4 regions of the Faecalicatena contorta genome follow, and region 4 is predicted to be linked to each of the others. Evidence: predicted binding sites of a transcription regulator. Region 4 holds the regulator's gene; each other region holds the start of a gene.
What was found. Region 4 encodes Rex, which represses fermentation and respiration genes when NADH is low (regulators of the CRP and FNR family bind a similar motif). Its sites were predicted from a motif close to ATTGTTAANTANTTAACAAT; they were not measured.

Region 1 (4,996 bases), 1.9 Mb from region 4:
ATTTCGTAATCGGTATCTGTCTCCTTTTGGGCGGATACTCTTTTAAATGCCTTGCTGGTGAATTCGGAGGCTTTACCGGTAAACTCAGAAGCCTTATCAGTGAAGTCAGCGGCTTTGTTCTTTAATTCAGATACTCTTTGTGATAATTCCGGTTCTTTGGCTGCGGGTTCCTGCGCCTGAGTTCCCGGTACCGGGCCGCCGGAACCATCGGATATCGCAGATGCAGACGAAGCGGAAGCCGAGGAGGAGATCTCTGCTGACGCCTCTTTTACGACGCCTTCGCTGTTGAGTTCAGTGGAGCCTGGCATTTCTGATGCAAATGGCACAATATTCGAAACATCTGTATCAACCGGAGGGACAGCCGTGGGAGTCCCAGGTGTTTTATTGACAGTTTCATCTTTTGTAGGAATTAATTCTTCGGACACAGATCATACCTCCATATAGATTTTTCTTAATCATATCAGCTTTTGTCGAAAAATACAATAAAAGGGGACAGAAAGGGTTAAAGCCCTTTTGCAAAGTTATCCAGTACGTGAGGAAGCAGTCTGTCACTGTATGCAGACAGGGGGTACTTACCTTCGCAAAGTGACCAGTCATAGAGCAGTCCGCGCTCATACATGGTATAAATTTTTACAAGCTCCGCTGTCGAGGCACTGCAAAATTCTCCCGAATTAATTCCGGCAGTGATGATCTCTGTGATCAGCTGGAAATAGTAACGGTCGTCATCCAGAAGAGAACGGTTGTCTTTTGTGACAAGCTGAGATGAATACAGCGAAGCAAGCAGATTGCGGTCAATGCTTGTCTCAATCATATAAAATAATTCGTGATTCAGCAGCAGCAGTTTCTCCCTGGAGGACAGCGTTTGATCCATGGTACTGTAGATCTCTTCGTATTTCTGGTCAAAAAGATCTGAAAGGGTGGAGAGAAGGGCGTCCTTCCCCTTAAAATAGTGATAAAATGTTCCTTTTGAGGTCTTGGAAAGTTTGATAATATCCTCTACTGTTGTGTCGTCATATCCATTTTTATAAAATAAGTTCCAGGCAGCTTTTACGATACGGCTTTTGGTTGTCTGTTTTTTCCTTGGCATAACAAGCTCTCTTTCCCAGGGTGCGTTTGATTATCTATTAAATATGAAGAATCAAACACGCCTTAGTATTTATACATTTTGTTTCGATTATTAGTATAGCATAAGTTATAAATATCGACCATGGAAAAAATATAGAAAAACGGTGTGGTTTATTTCCCGCATCGATAAGATGTTTAGCCGCAATTCGGCATCGCGGCGGCGCCAAAGTGTGCAAGTCCCTCATGTTTGAGAAGGGACTTGAAGTGGGCTTGCACACTTTGTTATGTGCCGGATTATTCTCCTCTTGCAACTTTAAACCCATATTTCAGCGGATCGTCGGGATCAATTACGTAGGTTGCTTCACCGGTAACATAAGCACTTCCGGTTATCTGGGGAACCACCGCTTTGAATTCACCGACAGTGGCTTCTTCTTTGATCACTCCTTTGAATTGGGATCCGATAAAGCTTTCGTATACAAACGGCTCCCCGATCTTAATTTCACCGCGTGAATAAAGAGTTGCAAGCTTGGCGCTTGTCCCGGTTCCACACGGGGAACGGTCAGACATATAATCACCGAAAATTACTACATTGCGGTAATTGCAGCCTTCTGTGTCAGTATGACAGTAGAGCTCTGCCAGATCCACAGAGGTGATGTCAAGAAATGGGTGTTTGATTTCTACCTCCGCATTTACCTGCTTTATTACTTTCATACCAAAATCTGTCAGTTTTGGGATAGATTCCTTATCGACCGTCCAGCCAAGCTGTTCGATGTTTATAAGAGCAAAAAAACTTCCGCCAAATGCAATGTCGTATTTGATCTCTCTGCCGTCTATCACGGTCTTCAGATTTTCTTTATAAAGGAAAGCGGGAACATTAGTCAAGGTCACATTTAATACCTTTCCATTCTTAACTTCTGCTTTTACACGAATAAGACCGGCCGGCGCGTCCAATACTACTTCTGTGAAAGGTTCTACGGCAGGTACGAGGCCGGATTCAATAAGCGCCGTTGTTGTTCCGATTGTACCATGGCCGCACATGTTCAGATATTCTCCGGTATCCATAAATATAACGCCGAAATCCGCCTCCGGGTTCACTGGTTCCGTTACCAGGGCCCCAAACATGTCATGGTGCCCCCTGGGTTCAAACATCAGCGCCTGGCGGTATTTATCAAAGTTATTTGCAAGATATTGTTTGCGCTCCATCATGGAGCCGCCTTTTAATTCGGGAAAGCCGGACATGATGATACGGGTAAATTCTCCGACGGTATGTGTGTCAATTGCCTTAAATGATGCTTCAAAAGCATTCAGGTTAATTTTGGGATTGTAATTCATAACCCTTCCTCCTAGCTGTTGATTTATAGAATCCGCCTATAAGCGTTTCTTAAATAATACCTTACGGGTTATTATGGAGATTAATCTGAGGATTAAACAGGTAAAAAATGATAAAAACCCAATAATAGACCTCGTTCTAGTATGCGGTTCAGTTTATACAAATTATTATGTATGAAAAGCCTTGAAAAGTCAACGATTATTTGTTAATATATAAACACAAATAGGATAAATAAATCATGCGAACAACCGCCTGGTTTATATCATTTATCGTTTGACATCATAACCAGCGGTAAATGCGGCAATGATATAGAATAATTATATAAGTGAGGGGGTAGAAGGGTAACTGGTGTGCCTCCTGGTCTTCAAAACCAGTGTTGGGCGTTTGAAGCGTCCTGGGTGGGTTCGATTCCCACATGCCTCCGCCAAAAACAAGATCTGCAGGAAAATCTATTTCTGCAGACTATTTATAAAGAAGTATGGATTCATAAATAAGCCATAGATAAAGGAGAAAACGGGCCATGGGAAATTTACAATTTTTGCTGAGACAGCATGTTGGAGCTCCGTGTGAGCCGGTTGTCAAGGCTGGTGACAGAGTGGAAAAGGGGACGCTGATCGCCGCTCCGGCCGGGCTCGGAGCGAATATTTTTTCCAGCGTTTACGGAAGTGTAAAGGCTGTTCTTGAGGACCGTATTATTATCGTTCCGGATGACGAACAGAAAGATGCGTATGTGCCGATTCAGGAGGGAGACCACCTGGATATGATAAAAGAAGCAGGCGTGGTCGGGATGGGAGGCGCTGGATTTCCGACAGGAGTGAAGCTGGGCACGGATCTGAATGGCGGATACATTCTGGTCAATGCGGTAGAGTGCGAACCCGGACTCTGTCATAATATCCGCCAAATTGAGGATAATATAGAGATGACCCTGAAGGGAGTCAGGTACTGCATGGAGATAGCCAATGCAGCTCAGGCTATTTTTGCTGTCAAGGCTAAGAATAAAAAGGCTGTTAATATCTTAAGAGAGGCGGTCCGGAATGAGGAGAATATTTCCATTCATCTTCTTCCGGATATTTATCCGATGGGGGAAGAGCGGGCCGTGGTAAGAGAGACACTGGGGAAGCTTCTGGATCCAACCCAGCTTCCTTCGGCGGCGGACTCTATTGTGATTAATGTGGAGACCGTGCTGCGGGTCGCTGAAGCTATAGATCTGAAGAAACCCTGCTTCAGCAAAAACATGACTGTTATTGGAAAAATCAATGGTGGAAATGAGCCTCATGTTTACATGGATGTTCCTGTCGGAACCAGTGTGGGTGACATGATCGAGCGGGCAGGCGGGATTGACGGCGTGTATGGTGAAATCATCATGGGCGGCCCCTTTACAGGAAAAGCCGTGGAGAAGGACGCCCCGGTTACCAAGACTACCGGAGGTATTATCGTGACAATTGACCTGCCGGATCTTCACGGGGCGCCTGTGGGTCTGCTCGTCTGTGCCTGCGGAGGCGATGAGGAACGCATGAGGGATGTTTGTGAAAAGATGCATGGGAATGTTGTGTCAGTGGCTCGATGCAAGCAGGCTGTGGAGATGAAGAACGGGACGCTGAAGTGCGAGAATCCTGGAAACTGTCCGGGACAGGCCCAGAAATGCCTGCAGTTTAAAAAGGACGGATCGGAATATATAATTATTGGCAATTGCTCGGATTGTTCCAATACCGTTATGGGTTCCGCCCCGAAGATGAAACTAAAGGTTTTCCACCAGACAGACCATGTTATGAGGACGATCAACCATCCACTGTATAGAAGATTAACCGTTTCTAAGCAGGTAGAGCAGCTGCCCGAAGACAGGCAGCCCATCCCTGATGGAAAATAGATAAAGGAGGAAAGAAAGGTATGTCAATAACAGCTGAAACAGCGAAAGAACATGCGAATGACCCTGCGGTACTCTGCTGCAGAGCGGAGGCAGACACGATCATACAGGCATCCAATCTGGAAGATCCGGCTATATTTGATGATCTGGTAGATTCAGGGCTATTGGATCTGGAAGGTGCATTGACCATTGAACAGGTATTGGGAGCCAGGCTTACTAGGACTTGCGATTCTCTGAGCCCTTTGACGGCGGATGTCGTAGAAGGGGCTAAAGCAGCGGCAGCCGGCGAACCGAAACCAACAGCTGAACCGGCAGCGGTTTTACCGATTACACCGCCGGCAGAAGGACCGATGTTCAGGATTCATATAGGAGAAGGCAGAGATATAGATATAGAACTACCTGCGGCGCTGATGAATACGGCGGGAGTTTCACAGGCAGCTGCTCAGCCAGCTGATCAGGGAGCCAGCCTGTCAACAGAAGCTATTCCGGAGGTACCGGGGCAGGACGGGGAAAAAATTGTCAGAACATTGACGAGAAAGCATTATAAGATTACAGAAGTAAAACGCGGCCCGAAGACGGAGATCAAAGGCACCGCATTGTATATCAGGGAAGGAATTGAAAAAGAATGTGTAGATTCCCAGGATCTGGTATTTGATCTGCAGATCGACATTATTGTACCGGAAGAGTATCATACGTATTCTGAGACGATTATGGATGTACAGCCGATTGCCTGCAAG
Region 2 (4,996 bases), 410 kb from region 4:
CGGAGACATCATGCGCATTTACCTGGATATTGATGAAAATCAGATTATCCGTGACGTCAAGTTTAAGACATTTGGCTGTGGTGCAGCAGTGGCGACAAGCAGTATGGCAACAGAACTGGTGAAGGGGAAGAATATCCAGGAAGCAATGCAGATTACGAACAAGGCGGTTATGGAAGCCCTGGACGGACTTCCGCCGGTGAAGGTGCACTGCTCCCTGCTGGCAGAGGAGGCAATTCATGCCGCGCTCTGGGATTATGCCGTGAAGAACGATATTAAGATAGAAGGGCTGGAAAAGCCGAAGTCAGATATCCATGAGGGTGAGGAAGAAGAGGAAGAGGAGTATTAATGAGCAAAGTAGTAGTCGGAATGTCCGGAGGAGTTGACTCCTCGGTAGCGGCCTATCTTCTGAAGGAACAGGGATATGACGTCATTGGTGTGACGATGCAGATCTGGCAGGATGAGGAACGGGCGGTTCAGGAGGAAAACGGAGGATGCTGCGGCCTGAGCGCTGTGGACGATGCCAGGAGGGTGGCTGCGGATCTGGGGATTCCATATTATGTGATGAATTTTAAGCAGGAATTCAAAGAACATGTGATTGATTATTTTGTGGATGAATACCGTAACGGCAGGACACCCAACCCCTGCATCGCCTGTAACCGGTACGTGAAGTGGGAGGCTTTGCTGCACAGGAGCCTGGCAATCGGGGCTGAGTACATTGCTACCGGCCATTATGCCAGGGTAGTGAAGCTGGACAATGGACGTTTTACACTGATGCGTTCTGCGGCTCTTGCAAAGGATCAGACCTATGCACTTTATAATCTGACCCAGGAACAGCTGAAACACACGCTGATGCCAGTGGGAGAATACGCAAAGGACGAGGTGCGCCGGATTGCCGAAAAAATTGGCCTTATGGTTGCAAACAAGCCGGACAGCCAGGACATCTGTTTTGTGCCGGGCGGTGATTATGCATCTTATATAGAAGAAACAGCGGGAATCAGGGTTCCGGAGGGGAATTTTGTGAGCAGTGACGGCCATGTGCTGGGACGGCACAAAGGCATTACCCACTATACGGTTGGACAACGGAAAGGCCTGGGGCTTGCCCTGGGATATCCTGCCTTTGTGCTGGAGATCCGTCCGGAGACCAATGAAGTGGTGATCGGTACAAACGAAGAGTCCTTGGCCCATACGCTTCGGGCAGGAACGCTGAACTTTATGTCTGTAGAAGATTTGACGGAACCTTTACGAGTTTTTACCAAAATACGCTATAACCATAAGGGGGCATGGTGTATAATAGAGAAAACGGGAGGCGATGAGGTGCTCTGCACTTTCGAGGAGCCGCAGCGGGCGGTGACTCCCGGACAGGCTGTTGTATTTTACGACGGTGAATACGTACTCGGCGGAGGGACCATTTTATGATAACCAGTGATTTTCACATGCATACTAACTTTTCGATTGACAGCGATATTTCCCCCAGGGACATGATAGAGGGCGCCCTGGCAAAGGGATTGACGACAATCTGTATAACGGACCACAACGACAAAGACTATCCGGTTCACGAGGATATTGGAATGGAAGGTTCCCTTTTCGATTTAGACAGATATTTTCAGGAACTGGGGGCGCTCAGGGAAGAATATGCGGATAGGATTGATGTGCGCATCGGGATTGAAATTGGGCTGCAGCCTCATCTGGGGGAATACTATAAAGAATTAGTCAGTCAATATCCCTTTGATTTTGTGATCGGTTCTGTCCATGTGGTAAACGGGGAAGATCCGTATTATCAGAAAATGTTTGAAACAAGGACGGATGAAGACGCATATAGAGAGACATTTGAGGTAACACTGGAAGATATAGAGTCCGTGCAGGACTTTGATGTGCTGGGACATATTGATTATGTTGTGCGTTATGGAAAAAAACAGGCGCAGGAGTACAGTTACCGGAAGTATGCGGATATCCTGGACGAGATTCTGAAAAAAGTGATTTCCATGGGAAAGGGCATTGAGATGAATATGGCCGGATTCAAGTACGGTCTCGGCTTCTGCCATCCGCATCCGGATGTGATCAGGCGCTACAGGGAACTGGGAGGAGAGGTGATCACAATCGGTGCCGACGGGCACCGGCCGGAACACATTGCCTACGATTTTCAGAAGGCAGGGGACATCCTGAAGGGCTGCGGCTTTAAATACTACACAGAATTTAAGTCCAGAATGCCGATTTTTCAACAACTTCCATAAAAATATATTTAGCACTTGAATTTTTGTTCTTGATTTAGTACAATAAACCGTAGTTGATGAATCTTTAACAAACTTGAGGTTTGCTGAAGGTTTCACAATAAAATAACTGTGTAACAGTTAACAACTTTCAAAACTTTAGGAGGAATTAATCATGGCAGTAAAAGTAGCGATTAATGGATTTGGACGTATTGGACGTCTCGCATTCAGACAGATGTTCGGAACAGAAGGGTATGAAGTAGTTGCAATCAACGACTTAACATCTCCGAAAATGTTGGCTCACTTATTAAAATATGATTCAACACAGGGAAAATATGCACTTGCTGACAAAGTAACAGCTGGTGAGGACTCCATCACAGTAGACGGAAAAGAAATCAAAATCTATGCAAAAGCTAACGCTGAAGAACTTCCATGGGGAGAGATTGGTGTAGACGTAGTTCTGGAGTGTACAGGCTTCTATACATCAAAAGCAAAAGCAGAGGCTCACATCAAAGCAGGCGCTAAGAAAGTAGTCATCTCTGCTCCGGCTGGAAATGACCTTCCTACAATCGTATATAATGTTAACCACGAGGAGCTGACAAAAGAGGACAACATCATCTCAGCAGCTTCCTGTACAACAAACTGTCTGGCACCGATGGCAAAAGCACTGAACGATCTAGCTGAGATCAAGACAGGTATCATGTGCACAATCCATGCTTACACAGGCGACCAGATGACACTTGACGGACCGCAGAGAAAAGGCGATCTGAGAAGATCACGTGCAGCTGCAGTGAATATCGTTCCTAACAGCACAGGTGCAGCTAAGGCAATCGGCCTGGTTATCCCGGCACTGAACGGCAAGCTGATCGGAGCTGCTCAGCGTGTTCCTACCCCGACAGGATCCACAACAATCCTGACAGCAGTAGTTGAAGGAACAGTAACAGTAGATCAGATCAACGAAGCTATGAAAGCTGCTTCCAACGAGTCTTTCGGATACAACACAGATGAGATCGTATCCAGCGACATCGTAGGAATGAACTATGGTTCTTTATTTGATGCTACTCAGACAATGGTACTGCCTTTGGACAACGGAACAACACAGGTACAGGTTGTATCCTGGTATGACAATGAGAATTCTTACACAAGCCAGATGGTAAGAACAATCAAATACTTTGGAACATTACTGTAAGTCGGTATTTCGGAAAATATAATCGGCAGATTAATTTCTAAAAAATAGACTCACCAAAGGGTCCGGTCTTATATAGGGCCGGATCCTTTTTTTATGAAATATAAGGGATAGGATAGTGTGACTGCTCTATCCCTAGAAGGTAATTATTAAACAGGAGGCAATAAGATGCTCAACAAAAAATCAGTAGACGATATTAATGTTAAGGGTAAAAAAGTTCTTGTAAGATGCGATTTTAATGTACCATTGATCGACGGAAAGATCACAGACGAGAACCGTCTTGTGGCTGCACTGCCGACGATCAAAAAGCTGGTGGCAGACGGCGGTAAAGTGATCCTTTGCTCCCACCTGGGCAAGCCGAAGGGACAGCCGCTTCCGGAATTATCACTTGCACCGGTCGCTGTCAGATTATCCGAACTGCTCGGACAGGAAGTAAAATTTGCAGCAGATCCTGAGGTTGTAGGATCAAATGCAAAGGCAGCAGTAGAAGCAATGAATGATGGAGACATCGTCCTTCTCGAGAATACGCGCTACAGAGCAGAAGAGACAAAGAACGGCGAGGCCTTCAGCAAAGATCTGGCATCTCTTTGTGATGTTTTTGTAAACGATGCATTCGGAACAGCACATAGGGCACACTGTTCAAACGTTGGTGTTACACAGTTTGTAGAGACCGCAGTAGTAGGATACTTAATGCAGAAAGAAATAGATTTCCTGGGCAATGCAGTAGAGAATCCGGCGAGACCTTTTGTTGCAATTCTTGGAGGAGCTAAGGTTTCCAGTAAGATTTCAGTTATCGAGAACCTTTTGGACAAGGTTGACACCCTGATCATCGGGGGCGGAATGTCTTATACATTCAGCAAGGCTCAGGGCGGAAGCGTCGGCAAATCTCTTCTGGAAGAAGATTACTGCCAGTACGCGCTGGACATGATCAAAAAAGCAGAAGAAAAGGGCGTGAAGCTTCTTCTGCCGGTTGACAACGTGATTGCAGATGATTTCTCCAATGATGCAAATACGAAAGTGGTAGGACGCGGGGAGATCCCGGATGGCTGGGAAGGACTGGATATCGGACCTGAGACTGCTAAATTATATGCAGACGAAGTGAAGAGTGCAAAGACTGTTGTCTGGAACGGACCAATGGGATGCTTCGAGATGCCGAACTTTGCGGCAGGAACAGAGGCAGTGGCAAAAGCTCTTTCAGAGACAGATGCAGTGACAATCATCGGCGGTGGTGATTCCGCAGCTGCAGTTAACCAGCTGGGATACGGCGACAAGATGACACACATCTCTACAGGCGGCGGGGCTTCCCTGGAATTCCTTGAAGGAAAAGAACTTCCGGGCGTAGCGGCAGCAAACGATAAATAAAGAATTGTTGTAACAGTTCAGACAGGCCTGAATTATTACAGATTGTTAACTAATTTAAGATAAAAGGAGACCATATCATGGCAAGAAAGAAAATTATCGCAGGTAACTGGAAAATGAACAAGACTCCAAGTGAGGCAGTAGCGCTGGTTGAGGAGTTAAAACCGCTGGTGGCAAACGAAGAGGTTGATGTAGTTTTCTGTGTACCTGCTATTGATATCGTACCGGTTGTAGAGGCTTCTAA
Region 3 (4,996 bases), 730 kb from region 4:
CAGAATCTCATTTATTTTACATGACAAAGGCACTCTTGGAGTCTTTCAATCCAGAGCGCCCTCGTTCTCAAATTGTAAAGATTATACTACATTTAAAAACAGATTTCAACAAAATTTTTAAACAACATTCTGTAACAATTTTCCGGAAAATTATTGATAGTTCCAGAAAATCGTGATCTTATTCATCGTCTCATCCTCTATATAGGTATACTGCACAGATTCAAGTCCGTAGTATTCCAGCAGATTCTGGGCCGCTCTCTGAACCAGGTCGTTCAGGATACTGTCATGTGCCTGCTGATAGAGTGTATCATTTGCAAACTTGCAGGTAAAAGAATCTGCCCTGCCGTAGATGGTGTCATTCATATCCTTCAGCAGCTGATCCGGCTGATATTCCTCGTAGTACATGCCGTTGAGTTTATAATAGTTCAAATCCATAGAACTGCAGGGCGGGTATTCCACTGTCGTATCCATAGTATGGTTTTTCATGATTTCCGCATCGCTGCAGCAAAGATAATCATAATTAATACTTTGCTCCGGCAGATTTTCCCCGCTCTCTGTCTCCAGGAATACCGGATCCCCGAAAGTAACATCCATTTGATAGTATTGCCCGTCACACTTCACGATATTCCAGGCATGCGCTCCCTGTCCTGGAATCGTTCCGGTTACATAGATGCACTCAATGCCTGTCTGCTGCAATAGATACTGTGCGGCGCGGGAATATCCCGCGCATACGGATGCCTTCCCCGCCAGGGCACTGTATATGTTCTGATTGTCAGGGGCCTCCATATTATAGTCCACAGTATTTACCAAATATTCAAAAATGTATTTGATCTTATCATATTCCGAAGTATTCCCGGCAATTCCTTCGAAGCATGCAGATACAGCACCATCAATCTGCGCCTGCTTCTGTGTCCGCTCCTCCTGTGTGCAGGTATATACAGGCTGTACTTCCGAATAGTCCGTATAGCTGGTCACCTGCATCTCCCCGGTACACCAGAATATCTCCGGCCTGTCGCTGAAAATAAACTGGCACACTTTTTTGAGCACCTCCACATCGGGTGAATGCATATAGATGGATTCGTCAAAATCCATCATACCCTGATAAAGCTCTTTATACAGGTCCTGCTCCGTTTCCGGAAGCTGCCGGTAATAGTACCCCTGTGCCACATCGTCTTCCGGTATTCTGACTTCCTCAAAGGGAATACTTGTGCTTTTCTCCACCTGAACCTTAACCGTCTCTATTACTTCTTTTGTGGACGCAAAAAGGCCTGGGAGCTGCTGAAAAGCCACCGCTCCCAAACCTGTAAAAATGCCTGTCAGAATGAATATTCCGGCCACGACCGGCCATTTTTTTCTTTTTTTCCTTCTTCCTGCCATAATCCTTCCCCGTTCTGCCGCTTTCCCATGCCTGTGCAGTCCCCGCCGTTCGTACAGAGGGAGCCCAGGCTCCGCCGGTGCGGCGGGAGAGCAGCTTAAAGAAGAGACCTGAACAGCGCTGCAATGTCCTCTACTGAAGTCTCCTTCGGATTCCCTGGCCTGCAGGCATCCGCATATGCCGATTCAGACAAAAACGCAATGTCCTCCTCTTTTGCAATGCCTTTGAGGTCTGCCGGGATTCCGACATCTGCAGATAGTTTTTTCACTGCTTCCACTGCCGCCCTGCGGTACTCTTCCTGTGTCATATTTTCAGTTCCTTCCACACCCATAGCTTTTGCAATCTCCCTGTACTTCTCTCCTGTAGCGTCTGCATTGTACTCCATAACCGTTGGGAGCAGAATCGCATTCGCAACCCCGTGCGGTGTGTCATAAAGTGCGCCGAGTGTATGTGCCATAGAATGCACGATTCCCAGCCCTACATTGGAGAATCCCATCCCTGCCACATACTGTCCAAGCGCCATGTCCGCTCTTCCCTCCGGCGTATTGTCAACTGCGCCTCTCAGGGACCGGGCAATAATCTCAATAGATTTTAAGTGGAACATATCTGATAATTCCCATGCTCCGGCCGTAATATACCCCTCAATTGCATGTGTCAGCGCATCCATGCCCGTAGATGCAGTCAGCCCCTTCGGCATACTGGACATCATGTCCGGATCAATCACCGCCACGATCGGGATATCGTGGGGGTCAACGCATACAAACTTTCTGTTCTTTTCAACATCTGTTATCACATAGTTAATCGTAACTTCCGCTGCTGTACCAGCTGTTGTCGGAACCGCAATAATCGGCACACACTTATTTTTCGTAGGCGCGGTGCCTTCCAGGCTTCTGACATCCTCAAATTCCGGGTTGTTAATGATGATACCTACCGCCTTGGCTGTATCCATAGAAGATCCACCGCCAATTGCAATGATGTAGTCCGCACCGGAGGATCGGTACGCAGCGACTCCCGTCTGCACATTCTCAATGGTCGGATTGGGCTTAATATCTGAATAAAGTTCATACGGCAGATCATTTGACTCCAGCACATCCAGCACCTTCTGTGTAACCCCAAACTTCACCAGATCCGGGTCAGAGCACACAAATGCCTTCTGAAATCCCCTGGCCTGAACTTCAACCGCGATATCATTGACCGCCCCTGCTCCATGGTAAGATGTTTCATTCAAAATAAATCTGTTTGACATAGCACATTTCTCCTTTACCTTTTATAGATTGCCTTGCGGCATCATTGATTGTTATAATTATAACAACCTTGAACACACAGAGACAAGTTACAAAATGGCGGCTATGTAACATTTATCGTTACTATTCACGGGGCCGTGCACCACGCTGCACGGCATCCGAGCCAATAAAATGATGGGGTCGGGCATCTGGCTCCTCGCCACAGGCGACTTTAAATGAGCCAGATGCCGTTACTATGCACGGCCCATAGGCCGTGAATAGTAACCATTTATCATCACTATTCCCAATCCTATTCATCCTGTAAATCAGGCTGCAGTTCAGAGAGCAGTTCTTCCAGTGGCTGCGGGAGCGCCTGTATGAGCAGATCGGCCATCTTCTCCGGGGCCAGATCCATATTTCTCCTGGCCCACCTGGCAGTCATATAGATGGAGCCTCTGCAGTACATCTCCAGCAGAAAACAGATATCCTCATCCAGCGGTTTTTTCGTCTTCTTTTCTATGATATTCTTGTAAAACTGCAATATGCATTCATAGTCATAAGCAACCAGGGAATTGTAATCCTCTGACTGAAAGGCTGCAGCAAAGAAAGTCTGTTCGTTTTTGATAAACCAAAACTTTTTCTCAAGCCCCTCCCTTAAGGTCATGCTGACACCCATCTGCAGAAAAGACTTCTCCGCAAGACGTTCAAAATGCCAATTCACCAGATCATATTTATCCAAAAAGCAGCGGTAAAAAGTCTGCCGTGTCATACCACTCTTTTCTACGATCTCTTTTACCGTTATCTTATCCAGCGGTTTCACGCCCATCAGTCCTGTCATGGCCGTCACGAACTTTTGTTTTGTCCTATCCCCATTATCCATGTTTTCACCTCAATTAAATTATAGTTTAGGATCTTCTAAACTTCAAGGATGTTGTGTTATAAATTACCTCAAAATACATTATGATCAAGCTACGTGTTTCTTTCCGTCACACATAACTCTCACCCTTAACAATATTTTAATTCTCACAATCCTTATTTTATGGTATGATAGCAGAAAGGAGTGATACAAATGATGCATGTATTTTATTGTATAAAATGCAAAAGATACCATTACACCAACAATCAGTCGCACGCAAACTGCTGTGGAGAGCAAATGTATTATGTAGACGTGGATTTCACAGAATTTGTCAGAATGAACCGGGAAGAGCGTGCAAACTTCTTACAGCTTTATTCTCTCGCAGAATAAGGCTGTGTTTCTGCATATTTACATCAATTTTGCACACACTATCATAAAAAGTGTAAGGAGGTTGTAATATGAGAGAAATCAAAATGCCCTCAAAGACAGCTGAAGAAAATGAATACGATGACCATAACATTCCCGAAATTGATCTGCCGGGAAAAGCAAGCGTAGGAAACATCATCCCCGATGAGGTTCCGCGGCGCGACGGGGATTAAGTAAGGGGACGCTAAGTAAAGCAGGAGGCACCCAGCCACTTCAATCCGCCGCCCCCGCCCAGAATCCCCACCGGTAAATTCATACCCCCGGCCGGATGCAAGCAGCCGCCGGAACCGGAGATAGGTGTGGCTGGAGGCGTAGCAGCGGTTGTAAGCTGGAGTAAAGTAAAATAGAAGGAAAACCGGGGCAAAAAATGTAATCTCCAAATTACATTTTTTCCTGGGCCCAGCGCGCGAACCCATCAGGGGTTCGGGTGATGTGCCCAGGCTGCCCCGGTTTTCCTTCTATTTTACTTTACTCCAGCTTACAGCCGCAGCCCCGTCTCCAGCCACACCTATCTCCGGTTCCGGCGGCGGACTATACTTCCCCCCTGCAAGAATTCACCCCAATTCCGCGATACGTGATACTCCTACGTAGATTTCTGATATTTTATACCAAGTTCTATAGTCCACGGTTCCCGTCTGCGGAAGGCCGAACACGGACTGGAATTTTTCTACAGTTGCGGCCGTTGCCGGACCGTATATTCCGTCTGCAGCGATTTTGGGGATGGCGGGATATGCCCCGGCTATGACGTTGAGCTGTTCCTGCATCTGCCTGACTTTGTCGCCGCTGGAACCGATCTCCAGGATGTAGCCCGGCCAGGAGGACGGGACTCCGGATATTTCCTGGGCAGTGTTGATATACATATCATCTCCGTAATAATAACGCAGAATCTCGATCGGGCTATAGCCCTGTTCCCCGAGTGCCATAGAGCCCCACTGTGTCATCCAGTTTGGACAGGTTACCCTGCGCCCATCACAGTACTGTGTCAGGATCGGCTGCCTTACATTCGGCCTGGACAGATAATCCGCAAACAACTCATCCACGATTACCGAGATTGTATCAAAAAAATTTCTCTCCGGGATCCATTTGTGGTCAAATGCTGTGGAGGATGTAATTGTA
Region 4 (4,996 bases):
AAGTGCCGCCGTAGCTGATGGAAGCCCCCGCTTCTACTTCCTTCACAAAAGTAACGTGGCTGATCAGCTCAAGCGCTGGCTTGAGGCTCACAGCTTCCCGCGAGACCTCCCCTGACGGGTACATTCCGTATGTGGAAATACCCGCGCGGACCAGATTATGTTTCATGTCCGGGAAGTCGATAATCCCGGCGCTGTTGTCACAATGATAATATGTAATGGAAGTTCCTTCCGCCTCCAGGGCCTTCTTCATCCATTCAAACTTTTCGTGCTGCTTATGTGTGTAGCTCTTGTCGGTCTCATCGGCTTTGGCAAAATGCGTATACATTCCCTCGATCCCTATATTAGGCAGCCTGCCGATCTCCCGGATGGCCTTTACACTCTCCGGGCCGGGCAAGAATCCAAGCCTTCCCATCCCTGTATCAACTTTAATATGTATATGTGCTGTTCTGCCGAGCTTTGCCGCGGCTTTTGACATGCCTTCCGCCATCTCCTTCATATAAACAGTAGCACGGATATCCTTAAGAATCATCTCCTCATACTGCTCCGGGAAAATACAGCCGAGTACGAGAATTGGTTTTTTAATCCCTTCCTTCCGGAGAGCTGCAGCCTCCTCCAGGCTTGCGGTGGCGTAGCCCCATATGTAATCCTTTTCTTCAAACATTTCCGCAATCGGCACGGCGCCATGGCCGTACCCATCCATCTTTATCACGGCGATGATCTGCGCCCCTTCCCCAATCCGCCGCCTCATCTGTTCCATATTATATGATACGGCATCCAGGTCTACCCTGGCAAATACCCTGTTAAACTGTTTCATTGCTCCATACTCTCCTCTGTTCTTTTTAGGCAGTCCCCGATTCCCGCCGTTAAATCTTCTGCCAGCACACTGTAGGAACCCCTGGCGGCTTTGGCCTCGTCTCCTGCGCAGGCGTGCAGGTATACTCCGCAGACAGCCGCCTCATAAGGCTTCAGTCCCTGCGCCATCAGCCCTGCAATGACTCCCGCGAGCACGTCTCCGGCCCCGGCCTTTGCCATGGAACTGTTTCCTGCAGTATTGACGAATATCTGACGATCCCACTTGGCCGCAATTGTACGTGCATCCTTTAAGACGCAAACAACACCAGCTCTGTCTGTAAAAGACCTGGTCATCTCGAAACGCTTTTCCTGCAGCTCTGTAACAGAACAGCCCAGCAGGCCGGACATTTCTTTCAAGTGCGGGGTCAGGACAATGGGCCGCTCCCGCTCTTCAAGCAATTCCGGATGGCACCCCAGTATATTCAGTCCATCTGCATCTATCACGCAGGGAATCTGAACCTCTTTCACGACCTGAGTTAAGATACTCTCCGTAACACGGCTCTGTCCCAGCCCGCAGCCAATGCAGACCACATCCGCCCATGCGAGGAGATCACGAATGGCTTCTTCCTCATATTCAGTATAAGTGCTGACAATCGCTTCCGGTAAAAGCTGCTGCAATATCACCCGGTTATCTTCATGTGTATAAATCCGGACCAGACCCGCGCCGCATCTATACGCGGCCTTCGCACTCAGATATGCGGCGCCCGACATACCGCGGCTTCCGGTAATCATCAGGATCTTCCCATAGGTTCCTTTATGTGAATTGGGCCTTCGGGGCGGGATCAGCTCCGGCAGGTCCGATTTTTCAAATGTGTAGCAGACACCCGGTTCTTTTTCAAAAAGCTTCCGGCTGATTCCGATGGATACGGCAACAGTTTTTCCGGCATATTGGCAGCCTGGATGTAAAACACAGCCCAGCTTTTCGCACTCAAAAGTAACCGTCAGATCGGCTGAAAATGCCGTCCCTAGTACCTTTCCTGTGGCTGAGCAGATGCCGGAAGGGATATCTATGGCAACCTTCTGCCCCGGCAGCGCATTCATCTTTTTAATATTTGCCGCGTATGCTCCCGAGACTTCCCGGTTCAGGCCCACGCCGAAAACGGCATCCACTATAACAGTATATTCCTTCCTGCTGATTGTTGTTACTACAGGAACACCGCAATTTTCAGCGATTTTCATTTGCTGCATGCAGTCAGGAGACCTGGATTCTTCGTTTCCGATGAAAGCGGCCTCAACATCACAGCCTTTTTCTTTTAACAGGCGCGCAACTGCAAAGCCGTCGCCGCCGTTGTTGCCGGAGCCGCAGACCACCAGCGTTCTGTGTGTATTGATCTTTTCCTGCTCCATGACGGCCACTGCCGCCAGAGCAGCCCGCTCCATAAGCACCATAGAGGGAATCCCGATCTCATGGATCGTGTAATTGTCAGCTTTCTGCATCCATTCACCGGTAGGCAGATATCTCATATACTCACTCTCCTTTATTTTTATAGAGTTTCGCTTGTGAAACCCGCGTCCGCAGCGGCCGCACTGGCATCTGCCTCTAATACCACTGTGCGTATCCCCAATGGGATTGTATCTGATAGGCGCACGTTTCCTAATAAGCGAAATAACGTGCAACGAAGGCGCAGCACCTTTGTTACACGTTTTATATTATTAATCAATTATCATGTTCTTCATTGTAACGGCTGATATTATAGGACAGTTTCATCAAACTATCAGACAAATGTACACTTTCTACGATCACATCATCCGGCAGGTGCAGATCAGTGTGCGCAAAATTCCATATGCCCTTGATACCATTCTCAACAAGCATATCGGCTACTTCCACCGCTTTTGACTTTGGAATCGTCAGTGCGGCAATCTCTATGTCCGTATTTTCAACAAATTCTCTCAGGTCGTCCATCATACGGATCGGGATTCCTCGTATTGTTACCCCTTCCAGTCTTGGATTCACATCAAAAATACCCTGCAGTATAAAACCGCTCTTTTCAAAGGCCGCGTAATTGGCAAGCGCCTGCCCCAGGTTACCCGCTCCTATTATGATTACGTTATGTTTTCTGTTCAGTCCCAGAATCTTTCCGATCTCTGTATAGAGATACTTAACATTGTATCCATATCCCTGCTGGCCGAAGCCACCGAAGTTGTTTAAATCCTGGCGAATCTGAGATGCAGTGACGCTCATCTTCTTGCTCAGGTCATTTGATGAAATCCGTTCTACTCCTGCATCCAGTAATTCTCCCAAATATCTGTAATATCTGGGCAGCCGTCCAATTACCGCACGTGATATCTCTCTATCTTCCACAGCTATCCCCTCCAAACTTAATCTATTTCATATTATATAGAATTGTACGGGCAAAGTCAAATTTTAGTTGTATTTTAAACTATTTTCGTTATAATGAAATAAGTATACTCAAAGGCATCCCGCAGCTCATGCCCCGCGGACAGGTTTTCAGCATAGCTGAAAATTAATGCTTATTTTTTAAGACAACAAGCGGGGTTCGGCGGCTGAAGTACAACTGGGAGGCCCGATACAGAAGACAACAGGAGGTTTCTTATGATACTTGCATGCCATAATCTCAATAAAGCTTTCGGTGGACAGGTCATTGTCAGAGACGGCTCTTTTCATATAGAAGACAGGGAAAAAGCGGCTCTGGTCGGAGTAAACGGGGCTGGAAAATCCACCATTCTAAAGATGATCGTAAAGGAAGAGCCAGTCGACAGCGGTGAAATTGTAGTTACAAAAGGGAAAACTCTCGGATATCTTGCACAGCAGCAGAAACTCGAGGGCGGCCGCTCCATATATGAGGAAGTAAAGACAGCAAAGGCTGATATTATCGAGTTGGAAAATCAAATCCGTGCTATTGAAAAGGAACTGAAGTCTCTGAGCGGTGAAGCCCTTCAGAGCAGGCTCGATACCTATCACCGCATGATGTCATCGTTTGAGGCACAGAATGGTTATGCTTACGAAAGCGAGCTGACAGGCGTCCTCAAAGGACTTGGTTTCCAGGAGGAGGATTTTGACAAAAAAACGGACACCCTCTCCGGAGGCCAGAAAACAAGAGTTTCCCTGGGAAAATTGCTCCTCACAAAACCCGATATTCTGCTTCTGGATGAGCCAACAAACCATCTGGATTTGAACTCCATCACCTGGCTGGAGACCTATCTGCTGAACTACCCGGGCGCTGTATTTATCGTCTCCCACGACCGTTTCTTCTTAAACAGGGTGGTTACAAAAGTGGTGGAGATCGAACATGGGACTGTCCGGATGTACGCCGGCAACTACAAGGCCTATGCGGACAAAAAGCAACAGATCCGGGACGCCATGATGAAAGAATATCTGAACCAGCAGAGGGAAATCAAGCATCAGGAGGCCGTCATTGAAAAACTCCGTTCATTCAACCGTGAGAAGTCTATCAAGCGCGCGGAAAGCCGTGAAAAACTGCTAGATAAGATGACGCTGGTCGATAAGCCCCAGGAGGCGGCGAAGGAGATTCATTTTTCTCTGGAACCCTCTTGCCTGAGCGGCAACGACGTGCTTTCAGTGGAGGGGCTGTCTAAGAGTTTTGACAGTCAAACCTTATTTACGGATATCAGCTTTGATATCAGACGCGGCGAACATGTGGCTGTAATCGGTGACAACGGCACCGGGAAAACCACGCTGCTTAAGATTATCAATCAAGTGGTTCCCCCGGATACGGGCTCCTTTACCCTGGGATCTAAGGTGAGAATCGGTTATTACGATCAGGAACACCATGTGCTGCATGACCAAAAAAATATATTTGACGAGATTTCGGATGACTATCCAACCCTAAATAATACGCAGATCAGAAATACGCTCGCCGCATTCCAGTTTACCGGTGATGACGTGTACAAACTGATCGGGGACCTGAGCGGCGGCGAGAAGGGTCGCGTATCGCTGGCAAAATTGATGCTTTCTGAGGCCAATTTCCTAATCCTCGATGAGCCCACAAACCATTTGGATATCACCTCAAAAGAGATATTAGAAAAAGCGGTTAACGACTATACCGGTACCGTATTATACGTCTCACACGACCGCTATTTTATCAACCAGACAGCCACCCGCATATTAGAGCTGGTGAATCAGACCTTTGTAAACTATATCGGCAATTATGACTATTATCTG

Region 1: MWG26_RS03330 (proline racemase family protein) is a predicted target of Rex. The motif match lies at 2,597-2,616, and genes of this name have one in related genera.
Region 2: gap (type I glyceraldehyde-3-phosphate dehydrogenase) is a predicted target of Rex. The motif match lies at 2,284-2,303, and genes of this name have one in related genera.
Region 3: fucO (lactaldehyde reductase) is a predicted target of Rex. The motif match lies at 2,669-2,688, and genes of this name have one in related genera.

What each region holds. Positions count from the first base shown of each region.
Region 1 is NZ_BQNQ01000001.1:748,653-753,648, forward strand. Features, by position in the region: gene MWG26_RS03320 (UbiA prenyltransferase family protein) at 1-425, opposite strand, end outside; gene MWG26_RS03325 (TetR/AcrR family transcriptional regulator) at 503-1,087, opposite strand; gene MWG26_RS03330 (proline racemase family protein) at 1,360-2,397, opposite strand; tRNA gene MWG26_RS03335 (tRNA-Sec) at 2,725-2,822, shown strand; gene prdC (proline reductase-associated electron transfer protein PrdC) at 2,916-4,262, shown strand; gene prdA (D-proline reductase (dithiol) proprotein PrdA) at 4,283-4,996, shown strand, end outside.
Region 2 is NZ_BQNQ01000001.1:2,198,517-2,203,512, forward strand. Features, by position in the region: gene nifU (Fe-S cluster assembly scaffold protein NifU) at 1-346, shown strand, start outside; gene mnmA (tRNA 2-thiouridine(34) synthase MnmA) at 346-1,416, shown strand; gene MWG26_RS09815 (histidinol-phosphatase HisJ family protein) at 1,413-2,231, shown strand; gene gap (type I glyceraldehyde-3-phosphate dehydrogenase) at 2,383-3,396, shown strand; gene MWG26_RS09825 (phosphoglycerate kinase) at 3,562-4,755, shown strand; gene tpiA (triose-phosphate isomerase) at 4,833-4,996, shown strand, end outside.
Region 3 is NZ_BQNQ01000001.1:3,340,728-3,345,723, forward strand. Features, by position in the region: gene MWG26_RS15050 (transglutaminase domain-containing protein) at 151-1,377, opposite strand; gene fucO (lactaldehyde reductase) at 1,473-2,621, opposite strand; gene MWG26_RS15060 (TetR/AcrR family transcriptional regulator C-terminal domain-containing protein) at 2,909-3,478, opposite strand; gene MWG26_RS15065 (hypothetical protein) at 3,668-3,844, shown strand; gene MWG26_RS15070 (hypothetical protein) at 3,913-4,053, shown strand; gene MWG26_RS15075 (peptidoglycan-binding domain-containing protein) at 4,435-4,996, opposite strand, start outside.
Region 4 is NZ_BQNQ01000001.1:2,612,628-2,617,623, forward strand. Features, by position in the region: gene alr (alanine racemase) at 1-814, opposite strand, end outside; gene MWG26_RS11675 (NAD(P)H-hydrate dehydratase) at 811-2,316, opposite strand; gene MWG26_RS11680 (redox-sensing transcriptional repressor Rex) at 2,510-3,154, opposite strand; gene abc-f (ribosomal protection-like ABC-F family protein) at 3,407-4,996, shown strand, end outside.